One region of the Paenibacillus sp. Pae15 genome, then DNA from elsewhere that is predicted to be linked to it. Evidence: riboswitches for the same ligand, from Rfam matches in the RefSeq annotation. Region 1 holds a riboswitch; the other holds the start of a gene.
What was found. Region 1 has a riboswitch for cobalamin ahead of NR121_RS23555 (energy-coupling factor ABC transporter permease). Riboswitches for the same ligand answer to the same signal wherever they lie in the genome.
Positions count from the first base shown of each region.

Region 2: linked by a shared signal. The riboswitch ahead of NR121_RS18345 (ABC transporter substrate-binding protein) and the one ahead of NR121_RS23555 (energy-coupling factor ABC transporter permease) in region 1 are both predicted to bind cobalamin.

Region 1 covers NZ_JALJRM010000043.1:4,910-19,540, reverse strand. The annotation lists gene NR121_RS23590 (aldehyde dehydrogenase family protein) at 1-974, shown strand, start outside; gene NR121_RS23585 (NAD(P)-dependent alcohol dehydrogenase) at 1,151-2,251, shown strand; gene NR121_RS23580 (alkane 1-monooxygenase) at 2,464-3,576, shown strand; gene NR121_RS23575 (2Fe-2S iron-sulfur cluster-binding protein) at 3,669-4,763, shown strand; gene NR121_RS23570 (energy-coupling factor ABC transporter ATP-binding protein) at 4,876-5,706, opposite strand; gene cbiQ (cobalt ECF transporter T component CbiQ) at 5,703-6,500, opposite strand; gene NR121_RS23560 (energy-coupling factor ABC transporter substrate-binding protein) at 6,497-6,781, opposite strand; gene NR121_RS23555 (energy-coupling factor ABC transporter permease) at 6,787-7,545, opposite strand; cobalamin riboswitch at 7,694-7,881, opposite strand; gene NR121_RS23550 (hypothetical protein) at 8,294-8,539, shown strand; gene NR121_RS23545 (LysR family transcriptional regulator) at 8,767-9,693, opposite strand; gene NR121_RS23540 (ABC transporter substrate-binding protein) at 9,985-11,064, shown strand; gene NR121_RS23535 (ABC transporter ATP-binding protein) at 11,100-11,906, shown strand; gene NR121_RS23530 (ABC transporter permease) at 11,925-12,803, shown strand; gene NR121_RS23525 (hypothetical protein) at 12,836-14,344, shown strand; gene NR121_RS23520 (hypothetical protein) at 14,433-14,631, shown strand, end outside.
Region 2 covers NZ_JALJRM010000024.1:12,499-27,129, forward strand. The annotation lists gene cbiB (adenosylcobinamide-phosphate synthase CbiB) at 1-670, opposite strand, end outside; gene cobU (bifunctional adenosylcobinamide kinase/adenosylcobinamide-phosphate guanylyltransferase) at 691-1,257, opposite strand; gene cobT (nicotinate-nucleotide--dimethylbenzimidazole phosphoribosyltransferase) at 1,254-2,333, opposite strand; gene NR121_RS18335 (ABC transporter ATP-binding protein) at 2,333-3,118, opposite strand; gene NR121_RS18340 (FecCD family ABC transporter permease) at 3,134-4,171, opposite strand; gene NR121_RS18345 (ABC transporter substrate-binding protein) at 4,172-5,194, opposite strand; cobalamin riboswitch at 5,355-5,562, opposite strand; gene NR121_RS18350 (hypothetical protein) at 5,588-6,115, opposite strand; gene NR121_RS18355 (aspartyl-phosphate phosphatase Spo0E family protein) at 6,337-6,606, opposite strand; gene NR121_RS18360 (aminotransferase class I/II-fold pyridoxal phosphate-dependent enzyme) at 6,736-7,941, opposite strand; gene NR121_RS18365 (Lrp/AsnC family transcriptional regulator) at 7,956-8,447, opposite strand; gene NR121_RS18370 (GNAT family N-acetyltransferase) at 8,710-8,997, opposite strand; gene cysK (cysteine synthase A) at 9,183-10,109, opposite strand; gene NR121_RS18380 (MFS transporter) at 10,226-11,548, opposite strand; gene NR121_RS18385 (hypothetical protein) at 11,689-12,186, opposite strand; gene NR121_RS18390 (hypothetical protein) at 12,211-12,336, opposite strand; gene NR121_RS18395 (DUF350 domain-containing protein) at 12,336-12,755, opposite strand; gene NR121_RS18400 (PspA/IM30 family protein) at 12,855-13,535, opposite strand; gene NR121_RS18405 (endonuclease MutS2) at 13,702-14,631, opposite strand, start outside.

The DNA.
Region 1 (14,631 bases):
GGAATACGATAGTGCTGAAACCAAGCCCTTTCGCTCCGCTTGCAGTTAGCCAATTAATGGAAATTATTGCTTCTGAATTCCCGGCAGGTACTCTTAATGTTGTGCATGGTGAATCGGATGTCGGTGTTGAACTTACAACGAACCCGAAGGTCGCCAAAATCGCCTTTACGGGCGGTACCAAAACTGCGAAGCACATCATGAGGGCCGCCGCCGAAACAATAAAGCATCTTACATTGGAGTTAGGCGGGAACGATGCCGCCATTATCCTCAGTGATTTTGACGTGAATGATGAGCAAGCGCTGCGCCGGATTGTAATTTCCAACTTTCTTACAACAGGACAAATTTGCATGAATTCAAAGCGCATCTATGTACACCGCCCCATCTACGACAAATTCGTAGAGAAGTACATTGAAGCCGCAAATAAATGGATTCGGGTAGGAGATCCATTTCATCCGGATGTGACGGTAGGCCCGCTGAACAACGCATTACAGGTGAAATTCGTAAAGGGATTAATTGAAGACGCGGAGAGTCGCGGGGCAACGGTGATCAAGCTGGGACGGGTGCTTCATCATGAACTTTTTGATAAGGGCTACTTTATGCAGCCTACGTTAATTTTGAATGCTGAGTACAATGGCTCCGTTGTTGTGGAAGAGCAGTTTGGACCGACGGTACCTATTTTGCCCTATGATAATGAAGAACAGGCTATAGCTCTGGCCAATGATAGTATCTATGGTCTGACTAGCTCTGTTTGGGGCGAGGAAGAGCACGCAATACGGGTGGCACGGAGCATTCAGGCAGGAACCACGATGATTAATACAGCATCACTCATGGGCCTGGATTTGAACTTGCCTTTTGGTGGTGTGAAGCAATCGGGTTTTGGACATGAATTCGGTCCTGAAGGGCTGCTTAATTATGTTGATACCCACGTTATAAATATTCCTAAGTCCCTCGATTTACCAAACATTCCGGAGTAAGAAAGGCGCCGGCGCTTTTGAGGGAAAGCGAATCAATAAAGGATAGAAATTGAAGTATAACGGATCACAATGGTACCCGCACCGGCGGGCGTCCGGGCAGATAAAATTCATCACCGGGGATATCGCCTCAATCGATGAAATTATCATATACTGAATATTTTTGGGAGGGGATTTTTGTGCAAATAAAAGCAGTGGTAACCCGCAATCAAGGCGAATTCAGCGTGGAACAAGTCACCCTGCAACATGAGCCGAAGGCAGAGGAGGTATTGGTTCGAATTACCGCTGTCGGAATGTGTCATACTGACTTAAGTGTCAAAGGCGGGATGATACCTTCTCCATTACCGATTGTATTAGGGCATGAGGGTGCGGGCGTTGTGCAACAGGTTGGGGCAGCAGTGCAAGGGATTGAACCGGGGGATCATGTGGTGTTGTCTTATAGCTCATGTGGTAAGTGTGATGCTTGTCTCCAAGGTAGACCCGCCGGATGTGTCCATATAAGCCTGTTGAATTTTGGCGGCATTATGCCGGACGGCACCAAGCGGATCGAACAAAATGGACAGGAAATTTCCACGTTTTTCGGGCAATCCTCCTTTTCGGAATATGCGGTTTCCCATTACCGAAACGTTATAAAAGTCCCGAAAGATATTCCGCTTGAAATCCTTGCTCCGCTAGGCTGCGGTATCTCAACCGGCAGCGGTGCAGTGCTTAACAAATTGCAACCGGAACCGGGTTCCAGTATTGCTGTATTCGGCTGTGGAGCTGTCGGATTGAGCGCCATCATGGCGGCCAAGGTCAAAGGCTGCACAACCATTATTGCAATCGACATTAATCACGGCCGTTTGGAATTAGCGAAAGAACTCGGAGCCACCCACACCATCAATGGCAAGGACGTGGACAATGTTGTACAAAAAATTACAGAGATCTCTACCGGAGGCGTAAAGTATGCGGTTGAAACGAGCGGTGTTCCGCAAGTTTTAAGACAGGCGGTCGAAAGCACCAAATCTCTTGGAACAACTGCGGTTGTTGGTGCACCGCCATTGGGAACAAAAGTGGAGTTTGATCATTTAGGTCTCGTTTCGGAAAAAACGATTACAGGGGTTCTCATGGGGAGCTCGGTACAGCAAATCTTTATTCCTCAATTGATTGAGTTGTATAAACAGGGCCTGTTCCCGTATGACAAACTCATTAAGATCTATGATCTTGAGGAAATCAATCAAGCTGCGGAAGACTCCGAGAGTGGCCATACGATCAAGCCGGTCTTGCGTGTGTCTGGTTAACAGGGCTTATAAACGATTGAAGGAACCCTTCCGTAATCTATCAAAGCTATCCATTTTTATCGATTGACTTGATAACGCTTTCTGAAAAAGGGAGGAACATCCTGAGACTTGAAATCCTTACTCACGAATTCGGCGTTATCTCGAAAAGTCCTGTTGCGGAATAGGTTTGTCCACGGACTCATCGATGGGAAAAAGGAGAGGAGGAATATCTCATGTTAGATTATTTAAGGTACTATTTTAACATCATAGTGGTGCTTGCTGGGGTTGCAGGGTATATGCTAGGTGGTCAATGGGTGTGGATCGGTTTCTTGGGAGTGCTCGTTTTCTTGTTAGTAGCTGATTATATAACCGAAGAAGATGAAGCGGAAAGAAAGATCAAGAATCCTTGGATAGCAGATTTTGCGTTATACCTGCACTTCCCGTTAATGATTCTGCTTTTTGGATCTTTTGCTTGGCGCATTCAACAAGGATTTAGCGAACCTACTGCGTTTATGACGGTGCTTGCTTACGCCGGATGCATATTTTCAGCTGCATTTTTGGGTAATGCCCCCAACTTGCCCATCGCTCACGAATTGTTTCACAGAAGACACTGGTTTCCAAGATATTTGGGCACTACATTAAACGTATACTTTGGAGACCCTGTAAAAGATATCCAGCATGTATATAATCATCACATTCATGTAGGAACATTGAAAGACCCCGATACTCCCCGTCGAGGGGAATCCGTCTACAAGTTTATATTTCGGGCAACATGGCATTCTTACAAGGAATCATACAAGATTGAAAAAGAGCGTCAAAGAAAAAAAGGTCGCTCGGTTTGGTCATGGCGCAGCCGTATCACCCAAATGTTTGTGCTATTCGCTCTGTTGATAGGCAGCTTCTATTATGTTTCTGGGTGGCTGGGTGCACTGCTTGTAACGATTCATTTGGTTGTAGCAAAGCTGCTTGCCGAAGTTTTCAACTATACACAACATTACGGACTTATCAGGGCGGAGGGCACACCGTTTCACCCCCGTCACACGTGGGAACAGCGCACATTTTTTTCCCGGGTATTCGGTGTGGAAATCACGACACATGCACACCATCATATTGATAGCTACGCCCCCTTTTATGAATTGAAACCAAGTACCATTGACAATAAGATGCCATCACTTGTTATTTGTTTCTTAATAGCGCTTGTTCCGCCGCTTTGGTTCCGGTTTGTCCAGCAAAAACTGAAAAAAATGGATTTGCTCTATGCCACACCGGAAGAAAAAATACTGGCAAGAGAAGCGAACAAAAGAGCTGGCTGGCCTGACTGGTTCGACGAAACAAGAGTCAGTTAGTATTCCAGGCGCTATGCTCTACTCAAAAACCGTATAGACAGATTCAATCCGGATCTGTCTTTTTTACTCATTATGAGGAAAGGACAATTACGATGGCGAATTTACTTGCTAGGATATTCAATCGAACAACGGAACCACGGTTTGTCGATGTACTGCCCACCGGTGACAAATTTTCGGTAGAACCAAACCAGACATTGCTGCAGGGGGCGTTGTCGGCAGGGATACCTTTACCGCATGACTGCAGGGTGGGGACTTGTGCTACTTGCAAATGCCGCTTAGTGGAAGGGAAAGTAAAATCGATCATGGATTTTTCCTACACGTTAAACACGGAAGAGATTGAACAGGGATATATCCTTGCCTGTCAAACCATTGTCAAAAGTAATCTGACGATTCTGATTGACCCTTCGTCAGAAGGTCCGCATCATACAGTAAAATCTGTTAACGGTGTTATTCGCAAGAGCGAAACGTTGACACATGACATTCTAAAAATCAGGATAGAACTGGACGAAAGCATTTCTTACGAAGCCGGCCAATATGCGGATCTGTCGGTCCCTGGCATTAAGGAACCCCGTTCCTACTCGTTTGCGGATGCGCCGAAAAAACAGGGACAGACAGAGATAAGTTTCTTTATTCGCCGAGTGCCGAATGGAGAAATGACCGGCTGGTTGAATGCAGCGGACCGGACAGGCGAAAAAGTGACTGTCACGGGCCCTTACGGGTCTTTCTATCTGCGGCCTTCCGTTCAACCAATAGTTTGCATGGCGGGGGGCAGCGGCTTAGCCCCAATAAAAGCAATATTGGAACAAGCCGCCAAACAAGGAGGGGACATTCCGGTATTACTTTTGTTTGGTGCACGCACGCAAGGGGACCTGTATTGTCTGGATATCATTGCTGAGATTGCTTCATCCTGGAACGCGCCTTTTCATTTCATTCCGGTATTGTCGGAAGAACCAATGGAAAGCGATTGGATAGGAGCCCGCGGTCTGGTCACCGAACACATCAAAGATCATCCGGGGATTCAGGTACCGTTCAGCAAAGCCTATCTGTGTGGGCCTCCAGGAATGATCGATGCAGCTATAAATAAGTTGAATGAATGTGGTGTCACCGCAGACCAAATCTTTTTTGACAAGTTTTTGGACCGCAGTCATGTGCAGAAGACAATAAAGGCGGATCGATTGCACAAATGATTAGGTCAGACGGCTCTCAGGATTAGCCGAAGGTCAGGCGGAGGAGCTCCAGTTGTCATGATAAGCCGATTCCCAGGCAAGATATAGCAAGGGAACCGGCTCTTTCCCATGCTTACAATTGTTTCATAAGCTCCTTCAGCTCAGCCATGCTGCGGGGAGGAAAACTTTCCGCACGCACGTGTTCGGGTAAACTGGACCAAACCTGCAGCAGCAAAGGCGGTTCCAGACCGAGCGACAGGATCAAGTCTTCCTGTTCAAACACCTCGAAAGGCGTGCCTTCCAGCAAACACTTCCCTTTGTCCATCACCAGGACCCAGTCCGCCCATGCATAGGCCAAATTCATATCGTGCGTGGCCATCACGACAGTGGTGCCTTGGGCATGAATGCGGTCCAATTCCTCCACCAGCCGCTGCTCGGATGAGCGGTCCAGGTAAGCGGTCGGTTCGTCCAGCAGCAGCAGCTCGGGCTCGAGGACCATCACGCCGGCCAGGGCGACACGCTTTTTTTGACCGAGGCTTAAGTGATGAATAGGTGTATTAGCCAAATGCTCCAGACCCATGGTACCAAGAATATGTTGGATGCGCCGGATCATCTCATGCTCAGGTACCCCGGCATTGCGAAGACCGTAGGAAATATCTTCATACGGCGTACTCAAAATCAACTGCTGTTCCGGGTCCTGGAACACCAGTCCGACTTGCTGCCGCAGCTTTTTGAGATCATCCGCACGATAGGACATGGGAGCGCCTTTCCAGTGCATCCTTCCGGAAGCCGGGCGGTGAATGCCGACCGCATGCAGGAACAAGGTCGATTTGCCCGACCCGTTATGGCCGCAAATGGCGGTTTTCTTGCCTTCGGGCAGGCTCATGGTCAAGCCCTGAAGCGCTTCGGCTTGAGTTCCCGGGTAGCTGTAGCGTACATCGTAAGCCTCCATAATGGATTTCACAGCATTTCCCCCCAGCGAAGCCACAGCTCGATTAGCAGTAATAAAATCACTCCGATACGGCTTTCCCATATATAACGAAAGGGCAGGGCAGCGGCTTGAACCGGCGCCAGTTGAATGCTGTCGGCAAAGCCTCTGGTTACCAAGCCCTGCGAAAGCCCTTGGTACCGATGCATCGACTTGCCGAACAACCGGACGATCAGGATTGCCGTATCGTTCAGCCTGCGGTAGAAGCCGGTCTGGCCGCCGCGGGCTCTCTGAGCCGTATACATCTGTTGTGCCGTATCCGAAAGTACGAAGAGAAAGCGGTACATGATCATCATCAATTCCAGCACCAGAGAAGGCACACGCCATTTTTTCATCACCTGAAACAGCTCGGACATAGGCGTCGTCAGCATGACAAAGGCCAGGCAGGATAAGCATGCGATGATCCGGGCCAGCAAGCTGCCCGCTTCGTAAATGCCCGCTTCTGTAACATAAGACGTCCACCGCGCAAACGTAAAGAGGATCATTCCATCGGGCGAAACCGGGCCGGCGGATGTAAACTCGATGACAATAGCCGGCAGACTGGCCGCATAAAACAGGCAGGAGGCTCCGATCAGCAGGCTGTACGCTTTGACGGGAATCCGGGCGTACAAGGTTATCCAGACGAACAGCCAGCCGACGATCATCATCTGGGTCACAGGATGGGACAAATAAGACAGCACCATCAGAACGGCTGCGAATCCGCTTTTCCACATCGGGGAAACGGAACGCAGCCTGTTGGTGTAAGAAAATGTATCGATCAGCTTGATCATGTGGTTTTGGATTTGGAGGCTCTACCCTTGAACCATCCGAAGGCAAAGCCGATAAAACCGGCGCCAATGGCGGCCTGCAGCGCAAACAGCATGCTTTCGGTCTCTGCCGGAGGCTCCATCAGCGGAGCAAACCAGGGTTCATAAGCAGGATGAATCTCGGTGATCATTTCTTCAGCGGCACCGTCTGCTCCGCCGAATTCGCCGTTGACGAACAGGAGCGGAAGAACAGCCAACAAGACGACGGCAATCAGGATGAGAAGGTTCGTTTTCTGATGGGACATGAGAGTTATGCTCCTTTCATTTTACGCTGTAAAATCGATAATTCTTCCGAACTGTTGGCTTTCAGCCAGTTCCAGATCAGTACCGTAAGAAGTCCTTCGCTGATGGCCAAAGGGATTTGAGTGATCGCAAAAATGCCCCCGAATTTTACGAATGAAGCCAAAATGCCGCCGCTCTCTGCCGGGAACGCCAATGCCAGTTGAATGGAAGTGACGACATACGTAGACAGGTTGGCCAGCGCCGCCGCCGTAAAGATCGACAGCGTTTGTTTTCCCGTCGATTTGATCATCCACCGGTAAGCGGCATAACCGATCATGGGGCCGGCAACAGCCATAGAGAAGGCGTTGGCTCCAAGAGTGGTCAACCCGCCATGGGCAAGCAGCAGAGCTTGAAACAGCAGGACGATGGAGCCCAGCACGCTCATGGGCAGCGGTCCGAACATGACAGCGCCGAGACCTGTTCCCGTCGGATGCGAGCTGCTTCCCGTCACGGAAGGAATTTTCAGCGCCGACAGAACAAGGATGAAAGCACCGGCTACTCCCAGCATAATTTTTAGCTCCGGTGTTTCTCTCGTAATTCTCATCAAGGACCGCAGCCCGAGAATGAAGAACGGAATAAACACGGCCCACCAGAAGATCGCCCATCCGTAGGGAAGAAAGCCTTCCATAATATGCATGGCATAGGCGGACTTAGGATCGCTGACAGTCAGGTACAGGGTAAATCCGGAGACCAACAACAGTGTGCTTATTGCTTTTTTAGAAATCATTGTACATTTCCTCCCTGGCAAATCGTTGTAAAACTCAAAAAAACCAATCCTGCAGGATTGGTTAGGGGTACGCATCAATAGACGACAAGATCAGCCTGGCGTGATCGTCGCTTTTATCGTTCGTACACCACTCCTTTCCTCGAAGGCCTTGGGGTGCATAAATCAGGTAGGTCTCCTGGCTCTCGGATCGTCGTGTTCTCCCGTCTTCCCCGATGGATGATCGAGTGACATGCTGGGAGAAACTCCCCGAATACAGTGGCGGGACCGCTCGGGATTTGCACCCGATTCCCTGTTACCCTTTGCTGTCGCAAAGGCACCTGATTCAGTATGTATGCAATTCGTTTGCGTCAATCCATGCTACTTGTCCGTTGGCGGTCGTCGCATTGCATTATGTAACATGAATTTATTGAACTATAACACGAATGAGGTGACTTTGTCTATCAAAATCCTCATCCGAATGCAAGATTCGGCCTGTGATTCATTCGGCGTCATCCAGAGCCGCTTTTTTCATAAGATCAACCCCAGTGATATGTATTGGTTATAGTTACCCTCTAAACGAAACGCTAAGGCTGAAAATTGCAAAAGAGCGGCGGCTTAAAGTTAAGAAATCGTTTAGCTTTTGTTTACCTTTTATTTATATTGCTTCTGTATACTTCATTATGGGTACTAGAAGAAAATAGTACTATCCAGCAAATGAAAACCCCTTAAAATAATGAAGTAAGTAAGATATGTTAGGGATGATCTGTTTATGGAAATAAAGGATCGCATATCATTTTTAAAGAAACACGAAAATGACTGCTACCGCATTTGTTATTATTTATTGCAAAGTGAAAAGATGGCCTGCGAGGCTGCCAAAAAAGCATTGTACAGCTTGAGCAGATGCGACTCATTCTTTGCCGAGAATACTCAAGCCGTACGTGAACTGGTGCGTAAAGAAGCGATGAAATCGGCCCTGCAGTTGAAGAAAGAGCAGTCCGATCTGCTGCGGTTATGATGAACAGTCATTTGTATCATTGGGGCTGTCCCATAAGTAGTTTTTAACTACGCAGGGACGGCCCTGTTTTCTTAACTTTTCGTTACCAAACTGAAAAGATCGAGTAGAGGGCTATACTTGCTCTCTTACTCGACCTTTTTGGTTCATTGTCGCCCAGAAGAGAAGAAGATCCGCAGGTGGGCGGCCGCCGTGTTTTTCAACGGCAGGCTGCCCTTTATACTGCACGGCTACTGTTCCAGGCAGGGCTTGTCCAATGGAAAATATTCCAGAAATTTTTTCGATGTGGTCGAAAGGTACCGTCCCTTCAACCAGATGATGGCGGAAGGCCTTGACATAATGGAAGGTTCTATGATCTCTTTGAATTGAAGCCCTGCATTCGGAATGAGGTTCATAGCGGATTGGGGGACGATGGTAATGCCTACATCATGATTGGCCCAGGTTAGCAGCGTCATGATGTCGTTGCTTTCACAGATGATTTTGGGTTCGAATCCGGCTTCCCGGCAGGCGTCTTCCACCAGATCCATGATGTACATCCGATGATGATACATCGAGGTGCCCTGCTGTCTTCGGAGCAGCATCAGCGGCTTGTTTTCCAGATCGGACAGCTTTACGTACGGTTGGTTATCCCCAATGTTCCAATGGCGGCTCATGGCTGCAACGAGAGGCTCCGCAGGCAGGTTGATCATATTGAACATTCCGTTATCGACGGGCAGTCTGACGATGCCGAGCTCAATAATCCGATTCTCGAGCAATTCCATCACCCGATTGGGATCCCCCTCCCATACCTGGAAGCGCACCTCCGGATACCGCTTTTGAAAATCATGAATTCGTTCCGGTAAAAGCTTGGCGCCCAGAGAAGCAATCGTGCCGATGGCTAACGTTCCCCGCACTCCCTCGCTCAATTCCTTGATTTCTTCCATGGTACCGTTTACAAGTTCGAGTATTATTTTTGCCCGGTCGTACAGTAATTTTCCAGCCTCGGTGGTCGTGAGCCTGCGCGTATTTCTCTCCAACAGCGTGACACCCATTTCGGTTTCCAGCAGTTTCAGCTGCTGGCTCAGCGGCGGTTGCGCGATGTGTAAGCGTCTTGCGGCTTGCGAGATCTTACCTTCCTCGACAATGGCAAGGAAGTATCGGAGTTGTCGAATATCCATAGCGGCACGCCCTTTTGCTTTAAGTCGTTGTTGATACGCGGTTTCCTGCATGTTTATATCTATTGCATATAAATCCTTAACGAAATGGATATTTTTCTTATAATTTTTTATTTGTTATCTTTAATTTATAAGTTTAAGGGAAGGAGGGCAAGCAAAAATTTCGGATGTACTCATTATTTTGAAAGCGGTTACTAAATATTCGTTTTTCAGGGGATGGGGTTGGTGGAATAAGCAAGCACAATGTAAACCAAGAAAAATGTAAGCCCTTTAATTTTTCGATGAGGTGAGAAAATGAGAACAAACCAATGGATTCTGCTTATATTGTTAAGCCTTGGTATGATTTTGTCAGGTTGCAGTTCGACTGCAGATTCTTCCCAGAACGGCAGCAAAGCCGAACCTTCCGAAAGCCCCTCCGCCAATGCTCAACCTTCGAATGCTCCGAAGCCTCTCGATAAACCGGTAAGCATCAAAATCGGATATCCGACGCAAGGCGCGTCCATGCTTCCCTTGTGGATCGCCAAGGACACTGGAATTTTTGAAAAATATGGGGTAAAAGCGGACCTGATTTATATCGCAGGAACTCCAAAGGTTCAGGAAACCTTGAACAGCGGAGCGATTCAAGTAGGATTAACCGGGGTCGATCCGGTAGGAAAAGCCAAGGCAGCCGGAGTGGATTCCGTGATCCTGTCTGCCGTTTCCGATCGGACCGTACTTTATATCTATGGCCAAAAGTCAGCCGAAAAAGCCAATATTGCCAAAGACCTGAAAGGCAAAACCATGATTACGGCGGCAGAGGGTTCGCTATATGACCACTTGGCGAAATTTTTTATCAAGGAAAACGGATTGACACCAAAAACGGACGTCAAGCTGCTGAATATGGGCGGCGAGGGTGACCGTACAGCGGCTTTCTTGAAAGGCGAAGGAGCGTTTTATGTAGCGGCGCCTCCGACGTCATTCAAAATGGATGAGATGGGCTATCCCCAATTGTACGACTTTAAAGATAAAGAAGTGCTCAATTCAGGTGTGGTGATGTTAAAGGACTATTATGACAAAAATCCTGAGCTGGCAAATGCGGTTGTAGCTTCGTTGATTGAAGCCAATGCTTACATTGTTAACCATAAAGAGGCCGCCATTAAATCGATTAGCAAATGGACCGGAATTGACGATCCGGCTTTAGCGCAGAAAACCTATGATGTCAATGTGGGCACGCTTCCCAAAAAGCCTTATGTATCGGATAAGTCCGTACAGTTCTTTTTAGACAACTCGGATAGCGAGGCTGTCAGAACGATGAAGCCGTCGGATATCGTCGATAACAGCCTGGTCAAAGCATTGGATGAGTCCGGCTGGATCGACAGCCTGTATAAGAAATAGCTGTTTTCCCGGAAAACAGGCAAGGAGGAGTGCACATGACCGTATTAGCCAAGCTGCATACGGATAATGTATCCATTACCTATCCGCTTAAGAATGGAGAAGAAATTACGGCCGTATCCGGCTTCAACATGACCGTGAATGAAGGCGAGTTTGTATGCATTGTCGGGCCCAGCGGCTGCGGGAAATCAACAATGCTTGGCGCCATTGCCGGCATACAGCATGTCAGTGACGGAAAGATCTATTTGAACGGTCAGCCCATCAAGGGAACCGGACGGGATCGCGGCGTCGTTTTTCAGCAGGCATCGCTGTTTCCATGGCGTACCTCTTTGGAAAATGTGGTTTACGGCCTCGAGTTAGCCGGTGTACCCAAAAACGAACGCATGGCCAAGGGAAGGGAACTGTTGAAGCTGGTAGGCCTGGAAGCGTTTGAACATCATTATCCGAACCAGCTGTCGGGAGGCATGCAGCAGAGGGTCAACGTAGCCAGAGCGCTTGCCATAGAACCCAGCCTGATGCTGTTAGATGAGCCTTTGGGCGCCTTGGACGCGCAAACCCGCGAATTTATGCAGCTGGAGCTGCTTCGGATTTGGAAAGAGACGAAACAAACGATCATCTTTGTGACGCATGATATTGGCGAAGCCGTGTATTTGTCGGACCGCGTCGTTGTGATGACCGCAAGACCGGGAACCGTTTGTGAGACGGTAGATATTCATCTTCCTCGCCCTCGTCCTTTAGAGATCAAAAGAAGTCCTGAATTTTTGGAATACGAAAAGCACATTTGGGGACTTATCGTATCGGAAAAGGAAAGGGAAAAGCAGAGGATGAAGATCATCACTTTGTAACCAAAGGAGGAAAACCGATTGAACAGCATAAAGATAAGGGAAAGCGCTTCCGAATCCTATGGCTCTATGAAACCGCCGGACAGGAATACACGATCCGAGGCTCAAGACAACCGCAAGGTCGGACCCGGGAAGCGCAAACGTTCAGACGGATTCCTGTTGAATCATATCGGGGCCATGACGGTCGTCGTTGTTCTTGCTGTTTGGGAAATGCTGTACCGTAGCGGTGTGATCAACCCGATTTTCCTAAGCTCGCCGATTCGAATCATAAAAGTCGGCTATCAATTGACGCAAAGCGGAGTTTTGCTCGATAATCTGCTTTTTACGCTGGGCAACTTCTTTGTCGGATTTGGGCTGGCGGCTGTTCTAGGCATATTCGTCGGACTGCTTATGGGATGGTACCGGCCTCTGGGTAAAGCGCTCGATCCCTTTTTGACGGCGATGCTGGGTACACCGCGTATTGTGCTGCTGCCCTTGATCACGCTTTGGGTGGGAGTAGGCTTTTCCAGCAAGGTTCTCGTTGTGTTTATCGCAGGGGTATTTCCGATCATTCTGAATACCATGACCGGCGTGCGGAATCTGGATCCGAACCTGACCCGGGTGGCCGGCTGCTTCGGCGCTTCCGCCATTCAGACCTTTATTACGGTTGCTCTTCCCGGCTCGCTGCCGCAAATTGTTTCCGGTCTCAGAGTCGGTATCGGTCAATCGCTTGTTGGAGTCATCGCCGCCGAAATGTTTGTCTCGACAGGCGGGATCGGTTATTTTGTAGCGCAGTCCTCGGCCAACTTTAATATCGATCGCGTATTTGTGGGAATTATCGTGATTGTTATGATGGGTATGGCCATCACCAGCTCGGTCAAGCTGCTGGAGACGCGTTTATTGAAGCATCGAATGGATTAATTCAACCAAAAACGAATAGAGGAGCGAATGTCATGCTGCAAGGAAAACCGAATTTTACAACTCCACCCCTTATTGAAAAATATCCTCCGCGCTGCCCGCCGTTTGTAGAGGTAAAAAGCGTGGATGATTTACTTCCTTATCTGGATGAGGTGGCTAAACGTCCATACAGTCAGGGACTTCATGCCGCATGGGATTTGCAGCCGGGCGAACGCGTGCTGCTGCGTGCGGATAACTGGCATGATCCTATGGTTATTGAAGCTTGCAAACGGATACTCGAAAAATATAACACCAAGTATGAAGTTGTAATGGCGGACAAAGGTCCGATTCCAACATGGAAGGGACATAACGAAGTGGAGTACTATTTGGCCCGGACGAAGGAGCTGGCCGAATGGATGGACGAATGGGAGCAGATCGAGAAGGAAGGCAAGTATGACAAGCTCCTCTGGGGTTATGGCGGTCCCGTCTTGTGCGACGCGAACATCAAAATCCAGCGGATGCCATTCATTACGCCTGAGCTCACCGCGACTCCGGCGCATACGATTGCCTATGAAATTATCGATGCCATCGACAAATGGACATGGGACAGGATACGAAACGCCAGGAGAATCCGTATTACGGATCCGGAAGGCACCGATTTGAGCTATACCAATCATGACGCCTATTATGACAGCAAACGCGAGTTTTTCAATCCCGATCTGGTCGACAGGTTCTGGTCGCAAAACAAGAATTTCGGGAAAACGTATCTCCCGGGGCATGTTCTGGGCAGACCATGGATGTATCTTCCGAAGGAAGATGCAAGCGGTGTCATTGCGGGCACGAGCAACCATATCGGTCCGGTTCCTTGGGTCCAATTGAAAGTGGAGGACGGCAGGATTACCGACATCCATGAAGGCGGGGAATTCGGAGACAAGCTTCGCAAGCTGCAGGATGAAACCGGTCATCTTCAGTACCCCGGTTTTCCGGACAAAGGACTTCTTCGTTGGTGGGAAGCGTCCATAGGTACGAACCCTCATATTCACCGTCCGAGAAGAGGATTTCTCCAGGGCTGGCTGAACTGTCTCTATGAACGCATGCGCAGCGGCGTTATTCATATGGGCTTTGGAACGATTATTTCAAGCTCGACGGAACGTGAAGCGGCCAAAATGGGGCTGCCTGTCGGACACTGGCATCTGCATCTCTACTTTGCGACAATGACGTGCGAAATGGTCGGAGGAGGAACCGAAACCATCATTCAGGACGGACGCCTGATGGCGCTGGATGATCCGGACATTCGCAACATTGCCGCTAAATACGGCGATCCGGACCTGCTGCTGACCGAATCCTGGATTCCGGCCGTACCGGGAATTAACGTGGCCGGCGATTACTGGAAGCATTACGCCAACGATCCGGAGGATTGGGTGCTTGCGGAGCTGAAAATCTGCGAGAACTATCATCATTTGTTCATGAGCATGGTTGGTGCAGATCCCAAGTATTGCAACAATCCGCTCTGGAAGCTGCCGCATTCCCATGATGCTTGCTCCTGCGGACATCATCACGGCTGAACGGAATAAATCGGACAGCTTGGGTTCAGGAGCTGTCCGATTCACGATTGACCACAATCCCATCAGGACAGGAAAGAGGGATGCCGTTATGAATATCATCATTCAAGTACTTGTATTTTCCATTCTCATTGCTCTGACAGCAGTAACCTACCTGACCGTGTTAAGTATCCGGCAAAAGCTGTCCTGCACGACCGGCATGATGGCTGCCATGCTCATTGGCTCGATGACAGGACTCATTACAGGTACCGTACTTGGAGCCGATCAGAGCTTTTCCATCAACTGTATGC
Region 2 (14,631 bases), on a different contig from region 1:
AGTTCATCACATCGTCCCAGCGGGCCGAAGCCCATCCGAAATGAATATATTTTTCATTCTTGTAGCCCACCATCGAGTCGAGCGTATTGGAAGCGCGGTACAGCATCGCCAATGGAGCGCCTCCCGCCAAGGCATAGCAAACCGGAGAAATAAATGCATCCACAATGTTCTCGGCTACGGTCTCGACCGCGGCCCGCGTAATTTCAGGCTCGTCGAGCTGCGAAGTGTTCCTTCCGACAATGAAGCCGACCTGCTCTCTTGCCTCATCGATACGTCCTTCGCTTAAAGGTTTATATACCGCCATCGCCGCGTCCTTCAGCCCCTTGACGGCGATCGTAGTCGAGATAAACCAGGTGCTGGCGGCATAACCAACCCATAGATGTACTTGATCCGCCAGCCATACCATAAGCCAAATGCTTCCGGCAGACAGACCGATCGTCAAGAAGGCCAGTACCGCTCCGCGCAAACGGGCACGGCGCGCCTCTGCGGCCGATTCACTCTCCTGTTTCACCGGAATCGGATACAGGCGGTTTTCCAAATATGCAATCAACCGCCCGATCCAAACGACCGGGTGTGTCAACCAACGCCATGCGGGGTCCCCGATGACCCAGTCGATCACTATCGCCGCAAGCACCATCCACATCAACTCTTGCAAACTATAAAACAGCAAGTCCGTTCCTCCGCACCGTACTAATAGTGAAACGCCCGGCTTTTCAGTTCCACCGGAATTCCCGCCGTGACCAGAAACACTTGGTCGGCTATGCGGGCCAGCCGCTGATTCATTCGCCCGGACAGATCCCGAAACACCCGACCGAGCTTATATTCAGGCACCAGACCGCTGCCTACCTCATTGGTAACCAGAACGACCGGACGGTCGAGCGAACCGAATACCTCCGCCAGCTCGTCAATTTTGGCCTCAAGCCCGTCCAACCGCCCGGTCTCCGGCTCTTGTTCCAGCCTCAGCAGCCAATTGGACAGCCACAGCGTCAGGCAATCGACAAGCACGACGGGCGATTTCGCCCTAAGAAGCGCCCCGGCGAGATCATACGGCTCCTCCGCCGTAATCCACGGAAACCCTCGTTCATCCCGTTCCCGGCGGTGCATCGCGATGCGTTCCTTCATTTCATCGTCATAGGCTTGCGACGTGGCGATGTAAAGACCTTGTGCGCCAAGTGTTGCCGCATAGCTTTCCGCAAAAGAGCTCTTCCCGCTGCGGGCCCCGCCCGTTACAAGCACCTTCAGTCCCCGCCGGCTCATCCTTGCAGCTGCTCCGCAGGAAGCGCACCGGAAACACCCGCATTGGCGAAGGTCGCCATTTCTTTCATGATCTTGACCGCAGCCTCAATCAGCGGAAAAGCAAGGACGGCGCCCGTACCCTCGCCAAGCCGCATGTCCATCACAAGCATCGGTGTCAGTCCGATTTCTTCGAGCAGACGCGCGTGTCCCTGTTCCTGCGAAAGGTGCGAGGCGATCATATACCGTACGCTGAGCGGTGCCAATCGGGCTGCGACCAAAGCGGCAGCCGAGGAGATGAACCCGTCGATGACGACCGGACAGCGGTGCTTGGCCGCCCCCAGGATGACGCCGGCCAAGCCGGCGATCTCAAGCCCCCCCACTTTGGACAGCACGTCCATCGGATCGGCTGCATCCGGACGATTGAGCTCGATCGCTTGGCGAATCACAGCCTGCTTGTGCCGCAGGCGCTCGTCATCGATTCCGGTGCCTCGCCCTGCGGCTTCGGCCGCATCCGTACCCCCAAGTACGGTCAAGATGGCCGAGCTGGCCGTCGTGTTGCCGATGCCCATATCTCCGGTGGCGATCAAGCCGTAGCCATCCCGCACCAATTCAGCGGCTATCTCCGCACCGACCAGAACCGCTTCCTCCGCTTCCTCCCGCGTCATCGCGGGCCCCTTAGCCATATTGGCCGTGCCCATGCGAATTTTATGAGACCTTAGCCGTGAATCGGAAAGCTCCGCGTTCACACCAATATCGACACACAGAACGTCGGCTCCGGCGTGGCGCGAAAGCACGTTCACCGCCGCGCCCCCATTCAGAAAGTTAAGCACCATCTGCGGCGTGACCTCGGCCGGATAGGCGCTGACGCCTTCTTCGCATACGCCGTGATCCGCAGCCATGACGACGACCGCCTTTTTCCCCAGATCCGGTATCGGCTCCCCGCGGATTCCCGCAAGCTGCTTGGCCACCTCCTCCAGTCTGCCCAAGCTTCCCGGCGGCTTGGTCAGCTGATCGAGATGACGCGCCGCCTCCTCTATACTCCGTTTATCCAAAGGGGCGATACCCGCAATGATTTGTTCCAATCGGTTATTGCTCATCATCTTGTTCCCTTTCCCAGTAAGATTTGCGGAACACCGCTGTCCGGATGCGCAAGAATGTGAGGCCGCGTTCCGTACACCTGCTCCAGCAGATCGGCACGAAGCACCTCTTCAGCCGTACCGATTCCCGCCGTCGCTCCTTCATGCAGCAGAAGGAGACGGTCGCAGTATTGAGCGGCCAAATTCAGATCGTGCAGCACCGAAATGACCGTCATCCCCCATTCCTGCTGCCATTTGCGAACCATATCCATCATTTCGACCTGGTACCCGATATCCAGAAATGTTGTCGGTTCATCCAGCAGCAGCAGCTTGGGCTCTTGCGCCATTGCTTTCCCCAAGGCTACACGCTGACGTTCACCGCCGCTCAAATGATCGATGGTTCGCTCCCGCAGGGAGTCCAGCTTCAGCCAAGCGATAATCCGCTCTACCAGCGCAGCGGCATCCGCCGTTTCGTCTCCCAGCCAGTTTTGATACGGGTAGCGTCCCATTTCGATCACCTCTTGCACCGTGAAGCCGAGCGGCGGCAGCGCATCCTGCTCCAGCACCGCGATCTGCCGCGCCAAGGCTTTCCTTGAGCAGGATGCCACAGGCTTGCCATCCAGCCGCACATTTCCCGCAGTCGCCGGCTCCAGGCCGGTAATCAGATGAAGCAGCGTCGATTTCCCGCTTCCGTTGGGTCCCAGAATACCGAACCATTCACCGGGCTTCACCCGAAAGCGGACTCCCCGGAGCACCTCCCGCGCTCCGAATGCCTTGGACACCTCTTCCACATCTACTTGAATCATCGCGCCGGCCTCCTTTCACTCACGCACCATCCGTTTTTTCCGCCGAAGCAAATAAGCAAAAAATGGAGCCCCCATAAACGCCGTCACGACCCCGAGTGGAATCTCCGTCGGACTAAGCAGCGTTCGGGCCAGCGTATCTGCGAGCAGCACATAAATCGCGCCGCCAATTAGAGACAGGGGGAGCAGCAAGCGGTAATCCGGTCCGATCATCAGCCGAAGCAAATGCGGCACCAGAAGCCCGACAAAAGCAATCACCCCCGACACGGATACGGCCGCCGCAGTGATCAAAGTAGACGCCATCAGGACAATCAGCTTGGTCCTCTCGATATGGACGCCTAGATGCGCCGCTTGCCGCTCCCCGAGCGCAAACAAATTCATCGACCGGCCGTAACAGAGCAGCACTGCGGAGCCTGCAGCCAAATACGGCAGCAGCACCAGCGAATAAGTCCAGCCCCGCAGCGCCAGGCTTCCCATCAGCCAGAAGATGATTTCGTTGATCACCTGATCCGACATCGCCACCATTAACGAGACGAAGGCGCCCAGGAACGCCTGCATTACGACACCCGACAGAATGACGGTTTCCTTACGCAGCTTGCCGTCGGTCCGTGCCAGCAAAAGCACCGTACAGAGCGACAGTACTCCGGTCAAGAACGCTACCGCCGGTACCGTCCACTCCCCAAAGAGCGTATACTGCAGACCGAACAAGATCAAAAAAGCCGCGCCCACCGATGCTCCGGACGAAACGCCCAGCGTGTACGGATCGGCAAGCGGATTGCGGAGTACGCCCTGAAAGGCCGCGCCGGCCAACCCCAGGGCGGCACCGACCAGAATGCCCAGCACTACCCTTGGCAGCCTGACCCTCCATACGATTTGTTCCGAAGCTTCGCTCCAATCCCCCTGGATTCGTTCACCGATCCAAGGCAGCTGATGAAGTACGATTCCCCAGACATGACCGAACGGAATTCGGACCGAACCGATCGATACTGCCGCAGAAACGGCGAATACAAGCAGGGCCAAGGCGGCTCCGCCCCAAATCCACAGCTTACGCTTCATCTATTTCACCAGTTCCGGGTATATTCCTTTGGCTACTTCCGTCAATGCCTGTGTAATCCGGGGACCCGGACGGCTCATAATGTCCTTGTCCAACCCGACCAACCGGTTCGACTTCACCGCTTCAATCCGGTCCCAGCCGCTGCGCTCGCGAATCAACTGATCCATCGGCTTATTGCTCTTCTCGTCGATGATCCCCGTCGGATAAAGAATAATCTGCGGATTGTCCGCGATCACCTTCTCCTCGCTAAGCTTTACGTAACCTTTCTCGCCGCCCGCCACATTGATTCCTCCGGCCAGGCTGATCAGCTCGTCAATATACTCGCCTTTACCGACCGTCCAGCCGGGGGAAAACTCGACAAATACCTTTTTCTTCTGCTCAGGCTTCAGATCCTTCACCGCATCCAGTACCTTTTGGCGTTCGGCCTTCATCGAATCGACCAGCTTCTCCGCCTGCTCCTGGCGGTCGAAGATTTGCCCCATGAGCAGAATATTGCTCATCACATCGTCTAACGTTTTGGGCTCGACCTTAAACAGATTCACCTTCAGTCCGCGAAGCTTCTCCACTACGGTCATATTCATGGATACCCCCGTCATGACCAAATCGGCGTTGGCCGCAACGAGCGCTTCCTCGTTCGGCTTGATGATGCTGCCGACTTTCGGCTTCGCCGCCGCTTCGGCTGGATAGTTGCAGAAATCCGATACGCCCACTACCTGATCTCCGAGCCCCAAAGCAAAGAGCGTTTCCGTTTCACTCGGTGAAGTGGAAACGATGCGCTCCGGAGCTTTCTCAAAAACAAATTCTTTACCCGTAGCGTCTTTGACGGTGAGCGGATACGTCGTCCGTTTGGCCGATGTGACCGTCCCTTCCTGCCTGGCGTCGCCCGCCTTCGGCGATTCCGCCTGCTGACCTTGCCCCGGCGCTGGCGCAGTGCTTCCGCATCCTGCCAGCGTTCCCGCCAAAGCCAGGCTCAGAACGGCTGCAAGCAGCCTTTTTTTTATGCGAGTCGTCTTATCCCAATACATAGGTCCATCTCCTTATCATCATTCAAAAAACGAAAAGACCCCTGCTTTCGGATCGTCTCCGAAGCAGAGGCACACTCTGACAAACCTGGCGGCCGCAGTCGACATCAAGTCGATATGCCGCCGGCAGGCTGCGCGTCTGCCCCTTTTCCTCGAAAGGCTGCATCGAATGCATGTTCAGGCAGGTTTCCTGACTTACGGGCTGCTTCGCTGAGCCAGAGCTCTTCGCCTTCCCGTCTGCTCCAGACAGTGACTTCATGAAGAGCATTTACCCGTATACAGTGGCGGGACCGCGCCGGATTCACACCGGCTTCCCTTTTAACCCGCAAGCGTTGATTGGCTGTGCGGGCACCTGAACCGCTATGTTGTTGTCCGCTGCATGACTGGCATGCACAATTATTTCTCGGCAATTATTTTCATGACCTGCTTCGCTTTCTCTTTGTCCGGCGCATTGGCCGGAATGAACGCGAACAGATTTTTGCCGTCGAATTCGAGCTCCGTAAACCATTTGGTTTGATCCATCGGGATGCCGTACAGATGCTTTTGTTTCTTGCCGTCTTCCGTAACTTCCAGAACGCCCTCAGGAAAATCCTCCGCTTTGGCCACATCGTCCAGCGGAACATAACCGCCCTGCTCGCCCATCGCTTTAAAATGATTCTCCGGAATCATCAGAATGCCGTTCTGACCGGCCGCTATTTCGACGATCAGCTTCTCCATTGAAAATATAGGCGCCGCCAATACTTGCACACTGGGCGATTCACCTATTTCACTTTGCAGCGAGGCTTGCAACTTTTCTCCCGCTTCATTCGGGATCCCGTTGGATCCTATCATGAAAATTGACACATCCGCCTTCGATCCTCCGCCGCAGCCTGCAGCAAGTACGAACATCATCAGCAGCAGGCAGAGCAGCCCATTCCTTCTCACGCCGGTTTCTCCCCTCGTGTTTTTCCCTCTCTACCCCGATTCTCCAACATATCCTTTATGATGTTAACATAAAAGACCTGCTCTTTCAAAGCTTTTAAGAATAAGGAGGAAGCACGAAAAACCTGACTGCTGCGCTGAAAATCATCCTTACAGCTGACCATTTGACGTTTTGGCACTCTGCTGCTCACTTACACTTCTTTCGATCTCATAAAAGAAGCCGGTCAAGACCGGCCCTTTTGATGAAGATTCATATATTCATTTATTTTGAGATCAAGCTCCATACTGATTTTCACTACTTCCGGTGATGTCAGGTCATTTCCGTTTTGTACAAGGCGCTCCAGTTCGCGTCTTAAAAGGTAAATATGATCTTCTAAAGATAAGGCAGACGAAGCACGTTTTCCTGTTCCAAAAATCCACTTGGCTTTCTGATCATTCTCGCGAATCCAGCCGTTATTCATGTATTGCCGAAGCTGATATTCCGGAAAAGCCATTCTTCATCCCTCCCGCTTCATATCTTTAGACCTATAAAGAAAAAGATTCATATTCTATGAAAATATGAATCTTTAATACATCTAATATACCAGTTTTTGGGAGGCTTGAAAATGGATAATATTGTTTAATTAAAGCTTTTTGATGAAATTGCCTATTCGATCAATCGCTTCAATCAGCTGATTAACCGAAGTCGCGTAAGAACAGCGGACAAATCCTTCTCCACCCTTGCCAAATACATTGCCGGGTACTGCTGCGACCTTCGCCTCACGAATCAAGCGCTCGGCAAATTCCTCGGAGCTTAGCCCCGTTGCCTGAATGGAAGGGAAGGCATAGAATGCGCCCTGAGGCTCATGACACTGCAGTCCGATGTCCCGGAAACCCTGTACGACAAGACGACGGCGCTGGTTGTAGGACTCTACCATGCGGTCTTTTTCCTCCATGCCGTGCTTGAGCGCCTCCAGGGCAGCAACCTGTCCCATGGACGGCGCACACATGACCGTGTACTGGTGGATTTTGAGCATGGCCGATATGAGGTCGGGATGCCCGCAAGCGTATCCCATCCGCCAGCCGGTCATCGCAAACGCCTTGGAAAAGCCGCTCACAAGAATCGTCCGGTCGCGCATGCCCGGAATCGAAGCGAAGCTGACGTGCTTCTGTTCATAGGTCAATTCCGCATAAATCTCGTCCGAGATAACGATCAGATCGTGCTCCTCAACGACTTTGGCAATCGGCAGCCAATCCTCATAGGTCATGATGCCCCCGGTCGGGTTGCTTGGATAGCACAGAATCAACACTTTGGAACGGGGCGTGATCGCCGCCTTGAGCGATTCCGCCGTCAGCTTGAAGCCGTCTTTGGCAAAAGTCTCGATGCCTACGGGAATGCCGCCGCCGATCCGGGTAATCGGGCTGTAAGAAATGTAGCAGGGCTCCGGAATAAGAATCTCATCGCCCGGGGTAACCAAGGCGCGCAGCGCCAGATCGATGGCTTCGCTTCCGCCAACGGTGACGATCACCTCTTCGGAAGGCTCATACGGGACGTGAAACGACTCGTACAAGTATTCGGCAATCGCTTCCCGCAGCTCAGGCAGCCCGGAGTTGGGCGTATACTTGGTATTTCCGCGTTCAAGCGAATAAACGCACGCTTCTCTGACATGCCACGGGGTGCTAAAGTCAGGTTCCCCTACTCCAAGGGATATAATATCCTTGCTGCCGCTCACCAGATCAAAAAACTTACGGATGCCTGATGGCGGAATTTCACGCACGAGCGGAGCCAGATAGCCGCTCATCGACTTCGTCTGCAGCGGTTGCTGTTGGGCCTGTTTATGCTCTATCATCTTCTCAGCGTCCTTTACGGTGAGATCAAGAGGCGGCGATCATCTTCATGATCTTCGAAGGTAATCCCGTCCTGCTTGTACTTTTTCAATATAAAATGCGTCTTCGTCGACAATACCCGATCAATCGGGGAAAGCTTATTGGAAACGAACGACGCCACCTCTTTGAGCGTTTTGCCTTCGATCTCCACGAGCAGATCATATGCGCCCGACATCAAATAGACCGATTTCACTTCAGGATATAAGTAAATGCGTTCGGCAATCGCGTCAAAGCCGCGTCCGCGTTCCGGCGTAATTTGCACTTCAATGAGGGCAGTGACTTTCTCGCTGTCCACTTTGGCCCAATTAACGACCGTAGCGTATTTTACGATCACATTCGCTTCTTCCAGCTCTTGAATCGCCTCCGCCACTTCCGCCTCGGAAGCCCCGAGCATGGTTGCGATCAAGGCCGGCGTGCGGCGTGCATCTTCTTTGAGCAGCTCAATGATTTTCATTTTGAATTGTTCCATGGATGCGCCCTCCTACAAAGCTTAAAATGACAGAAAAGAAGTTCGATGAAAATCAAACCTTTCTGTATCCATAAAATTCCGGCTTTACCATGGTATCCATTCTTCGGCTGGCTTCGACCGGAAGCTTTTATTATTACTACATATTACACCTATCGCCCGTCATTTGGCAAAGCAAAATTACAAAGAGCATGACATGCAGCCGGAAATGGACGACAAAAAACCCCCACAGTAATGGAGGCTGATCATCGACTTATGAAGCAGACTAGCTATGGCAGAAGCTGTGAGCTGTAAGAAGTTTACGCATATATCCTTCAATTTCCCGCCCTTGGTACCCGGGAAGCACTGTAATTTCAATCCTGCTCTGATCGGCATCCACGAGACGACCCAGTCCGACAAGCCGTCCTTGATCGTAAGCGGCTATAACACGATCACTATGAGAGTACGATTCGTATGAAAATTCTCCGCTCTGGCCAGAATGTGCGGAAACGGAATCGATCAACTGCTGAAACTGCGCCTCGCCCGGAAGCTCATTATGCAGTGCGATTTTCATGAAAGGTTCCCCTCTCCAGTAAGATGTTCAAAAATCAGAAGGACCGGTTTCCCGCTCCCTTGTTTATTATTATACATAATAATGCATATTTATGCAACCTTTTTTCCGCACACTTTCTCTATACAAAAAAGCGGCGGGAGCTGTCCGCCCTGGACTGTCCCGCCGCTTCCCCTATGCCGCTGCCATCAAAATATGTCCATGCTCAAATACCGTTCTCCCGTATCCGGCGCAATGCACAGCACACGTTTGCCGCGGCCAAGCTTGCGAGCTACCTGCAGACCGGTCCATACCGCCGCTCCCGCAGACGGGCCGACCAGGATACCTTCAAGCCTCGCCAAGTCACGCGTCGTTTGCAGTGCGTCCTCGTCAGCGACCTGCACGATCTCATCGTAAACATCCGTGTTCAGAATCGAAGGCACAAAGCCCGGGCTGGTGCCGACCAGCTTATGGGGCCCGGGCTGTCCGCCCGACAGAACCGGCGATCCTTTAGGCTCAACGACAAAAATACTGATCCCCGGAAGCTTCTCACGGAGCACTTCCCCGGTACCGGTAATCGTCCCTCCGGTGCCCGAGGTGGCGATAAAGGCGTCCAGCCGCCCATCCATCTGCTCAATGATCTCCAGAGCCGTCGTTACTCTGTGAATATCCGGATTCGCCTTATTCTCAAACTGCTGGGGAATAAAGCTGTTCGGTATTTGCTCCTGCAGCTCAAGCGCCTTCTTGATGGCGCCCGGCATGCGTTCCGCAGCGGGAGTAAGTACGACTTCCGCTCCGTAAGCCTTCAGCAGATTGATCCGCTCCTTGGTCATATTGTCCGGCATAACCAAAATCGCTTTATACCCTTTTGCCGCCGCGTTCATCGCCAGCCCGATTCCGGTATTTCCGCTTGTCGGCTCGATGATCGTAGCGCCCGGACGAATCCGGCCATCCTTTTCCGCCTGAGCGATCAGATTGAACGCCGCACGATCCTTGACACTTCCGCTTGGATTGAAATATTCAAGCTTCACGTAAAGCTCCGCATCATCCTGGCCTACGAGACGGTTGACCCGGACGGCCGGCGTATCCCCGATCAGCTCTGTGATGCTGTTTACCATCTTTTTACTTGAACCCATGCTGCAGCCTCCCTTAACGTACAGAAACCTCCAGCTTCCGTACTACCAATCCTCTGTCCCCTTATTTTAGCGGGAGGGAATGTTTTGTCAAGCTGGCACGCGCTTACAACCATGCCTTAAGCTTTATCTGCCTTCACTTTACGCATCCAATACCAAGCCGCGATCGGCGAGCTGCCAATGGCGAGCAGCAGCCAGTTCATGGCTGCCGGGGACCGGGTCAGGGATACCACCGTAATGAATACCGCCGTACCCAGCAGACGTCCCGCATTGAGCGCAAGCTCCCTCATCACGATATATTCCTCCCGGCGCTTCACACTTTCTTCATCGCCTCCGATCAGATCAAAAACGATCGATGTCATGGGTATGGCATATAGCGGGTAGAATACGGCCGCTCCAATACCGAACATCAGGAGCGTAACAAAATCAACCTTCCAGAAAAAAGGAAAAATAATCAGCACCAGCATAACCGCCCCGATCAGTAAAGCTTTAGGCCGGTATTCCGGACGCAGCCATCGGCCCGCAAGCATAAAACTGATCAACGCCGCGGCCGAGGTCAGAAGCGAAAAATTGCCCAGCTTCATCTCGCTGCCGGTATGGACGAAAACGAGCAGGGCGATGAAAAAGCCGAACACGCCCTCCCGTACGCCTTGCGCCATCAAAGCCAGACCGACCTTGCGCCATGCCGTATCCTTTTGCCGTAAACATCGCCAGGTCAGGAACCACTCATAATTTCCCGAGGTTTTTCGTTTTTTCAGGAAAAAACTGACGATCACGCCGATGCAAAATACGATAAGGGACAATGTAAAAATAAGGCGGTACCCGTTGGTCTCCTGCATGCGGACAATAAGAAACCCCGATATCCAGGGGGCGATCATCCCCGCTCCCGATCCGAGCAGTCCTGCTGCACCGTTAAACCGGTCGCGGTTGTCCGGATCCGTCACCTCAAAATAAACGACATTAAAAGCCAACCAGAACAAACCGGATGACAGTCCCTGGACAGCCCCAAGGAGCACATAATAATCCGCCGACTGCTCGCCAAACCACAGCACAAGCAAATAAAACAGCGCGGCAACCGCCACTCCCGTTCGCAAACAGTTCATTTTATTATGTTCTTTCACCCATTTGCCAGCCAGCCAGAACGTCAAAGCCATCGAGAGGTGATGTACTAATGTAAACCAACCAATGACCGAAAAATCGTGCTTAGCCTTCCAGAGATATACATTCACGAAGACCCCGGATAAAGCGTTGGCGGCGGCAAATAATCCGTTGACTGTCAGCAGCAGGCGCGATTGTCCCGTTAACGGAGCGCTTTTCCCCGATCCCTCACGGCCCCCGCCTCCCGGGACTTCCCTGCGGACCTGCCGCCACTCATGACCTGCTCCGCTTTTGCTGCTTTTACGAGTCCAATGGTCTGGAAAATGTTTAGTTCCGGTATGCATTCGCTCACCTAATCCCATGTAATGTCTTAGTTAAGCTTCCCAAAAAGACAAAAAACATGAGCGATGCCGGCATATGACAAACCTTTGAATCCCCGGTTAAAGAGAAAGCGGGGAAAGGCGCGAACGCCTCCCCCCGCGATTTATGACGATGATTTGCCGTTTGAACGGAGCAACTCGATCATGGCAAGCCGATCCTCCTCGGCCAAGGAATACTCTACCTTGAAGCAGGAAGGACAAACATAAACCTGTGACGAAAAAGACGCTTTGAGCAGGGGCTGCTTCAAGTTCCCGTGCACAAACGGCGCGAACCCTTGTGATCCGTTTTGCGTTCCGGCATACAGCATCAAGCTGTGGCATGCCGCGCATTCGGGAGCATCCTCCTGACTGTCCAGCACCCGCTGCACACCCTCTTCATACTCATCTATCAGCTCCAGGTCTTCGTCGGACAGATCGTAATCGTCCTCTTCTTCGTCATCGTACGTGATCTGCTGATCCGACGGCTTGACGGTAATATTTATACTCCGGTAATCTCCCAGCTCGTTGAAGCAGTGCGGACACGTTTCTTCCGGGCCGATCTCCGGATCCCAGACAATTTCGGTATGGCACCAAGGGCATAGAGAGTCATAGGATTGCGGCAAACAATATTCCTCCCTTTATTCAACTCATGCATGATTAATAAAATAGTAAACGCCCGCGCCCAAAAACACAAGCGCAAGCGCCAACAAGGTGCCCCATAAATATTTCACAGGACGTTCCTCCTTCAAATCGAACAACGATCCGGATTCCATCAGGTGACGCTGGCGCCTACAACGTAAGAAAGCGATATCGAAATAATCATGGATAAAAAGCCGACCGCCCGGTTATCCTGCTGGATCTGTTCGTCAATTTTGAAATACGGTGTCAAAAACTCAAATATAAAGTAAGCGATCAGCAGCAGCAGGAATCCGAAGCCGGCCCAGATCAGCGAGTGCCAGATCGTGTCATTATTGAGAATGGAAAAACGAAATATATTACAAATCCCGAAAATTTTGCCGCCGGTCGCCATCGCTACGGAAAGATTGCCCTTCTTGATTTCGTCCCAATCCTTGTACTTCGTTACAAGTTCAAACAATGCCAGAAAAACGATTAATGCCAGCACGGCGACAGAAAAAAATGCCAACGTTTCCATGTATGGATTTGTCATCATGCGTCCCACCTCTTCATTCATCATGGTCGATTCTCCCCGCCTTTTCCTTGAAGCGCAAAGACAACAATCGAAGAGACTGAAAGTGCCATCCTTTCAGTCTCCGCTTTGCTTGTGAATCTTTTACTCCGCTTGCTTTCTCGCTGCGAGTTTCGCCTTCAACGCGGCCAATTCATCGTCTACACCGTCATTTTTGCCGAGAGCGGCTAATTCGTCGTCCAGGCTTTTCCCTCTGGAGTTCAGCTCACCGCTGGCCTCCGCTTCCGCTTCCAGCTGGAGCACCTTTTCGCTCATCCGGTCGAATCCCTTGGCGGCGTTGTCTGTGCCGAATCCGGACATCGCCTGGTTGATCTGCTTCTGCGCTTTGGCAGCTTCAGCACGGGCTACAAGAATATCCTTCTTGTTCTTCATCTTGGCGAATTCATCCTTCATTTCGGCAAGCTGGCTGCGCAGGCGGTCGGCATTAGCCTTGGCCGTTTCGAACTGCCCCTTCATCTCATCATGGCGCTGCTGGTGCTCTTTCTTATCCTGAAGCGCGCGGCGGGCAAGATCTTCATTCCCCGCTTCCAGAGCCTTGAGCGCTTGTTCTTCCCGCTTCTGAACCATTTCAAGCGCTTCTTCATATTGCTGCTTGAATTTCTTCTCAATGGCAATTTGCTTCGCAACGGCAACTTCGGCCTCACGAATATCCTCTTCCATATCGCGCAAAAATTGGTTGAGCATTTTTACCGGGTCTTCCGCCTTGTCGAGCAAATCGTTGATCGAAGCCATCGTCAAATCGCGCAGTCTCTTAAAAATCCCCATATCGGAGCCCTCCTGAAATATGAAATGGTTATGTTTTTAGCCTGCAGAGCTTGTGGAACATCGATGCTTTACTCTTATATACGACAATCTTCTCACGGAGTTTCAAAAGTAAAGAAAAATTAAGAATCAGTTCCCGGGCCGGGAAAACGGATGGTTGCGGCCGGTATTATTTCAGCTCCGCGACCGTCACCCCGGCGCCCCCTTCATTATACGCACCCATCCGGAAGCTTTTCACATGCTTGTGCTTGCGCAAAAATTCCTGAATCCCCGACCGCAGAACGCCGGTTCCCTTGCCGTGAATAATATACACTTGTCCGAAATTGGCCAGATAGGATTCATCCAGAAACCGGTCCACCTCAATGATCGCTTCCTCGACATTTGCCCCCCGCAAATCAAGCTCCATCTTTGCGTTATCCTCCCTGGTCCGCTTCAGGCTTGAAGTTGCCTTCGGAGGCGCTTTCGTCTGTGAGGAAGCCTTTTTCACAAGCTGCAGATCGTCCTGCTTCACCTTCATTTTGAGGATACCCAGCTGCACATTCGCTTCCTGAGCGTTCACGATGTCCACCACATGCCCTCTTTGACCAAGGCTTGTGACGATGACTTCGTCTCCCGGTCCGATGGCCTCCGGCTTTTTCTTCGGAGCCTTGGACGCCTGCTTTGACTTCAGCTCCGGCGCAGCATTGTTCAGCCGGCTCTTGAGCTCGCTCAGCTTATGGTCCTTTACGCCGCTTCCTTCTTCCCGCTGCAGTCTGCGCAACTCCTTGATGACCTCATCGGCCTCGCGCCGGGCTTTAGCCACCGCCTCGCGCGCCTCAAGCTCGGCCCGCTCAAGCAGCTTGTCGCGCTGCTCCTCGAAGCGCCGTCGCTCGCTCGCCAGCTGCTCTTTGAGCGCTTCGACCTCGAGGCGAAGCTGCTCCGCCGTGGTACGCTCCGCCTCCGCCTTCAGCCGGTTCTCTTCGAGCGTCGCAATCATCGACTCGACGCGCTGATCCTCCTCGCCGACCTGCCCCCGGGCATGATCGATGATCGGCTTGGCCAGACCGAGCCGCTCGGCGATGGCAAAAGCGTTGCTTCGCCCCGGCACGCCCACCAAAAG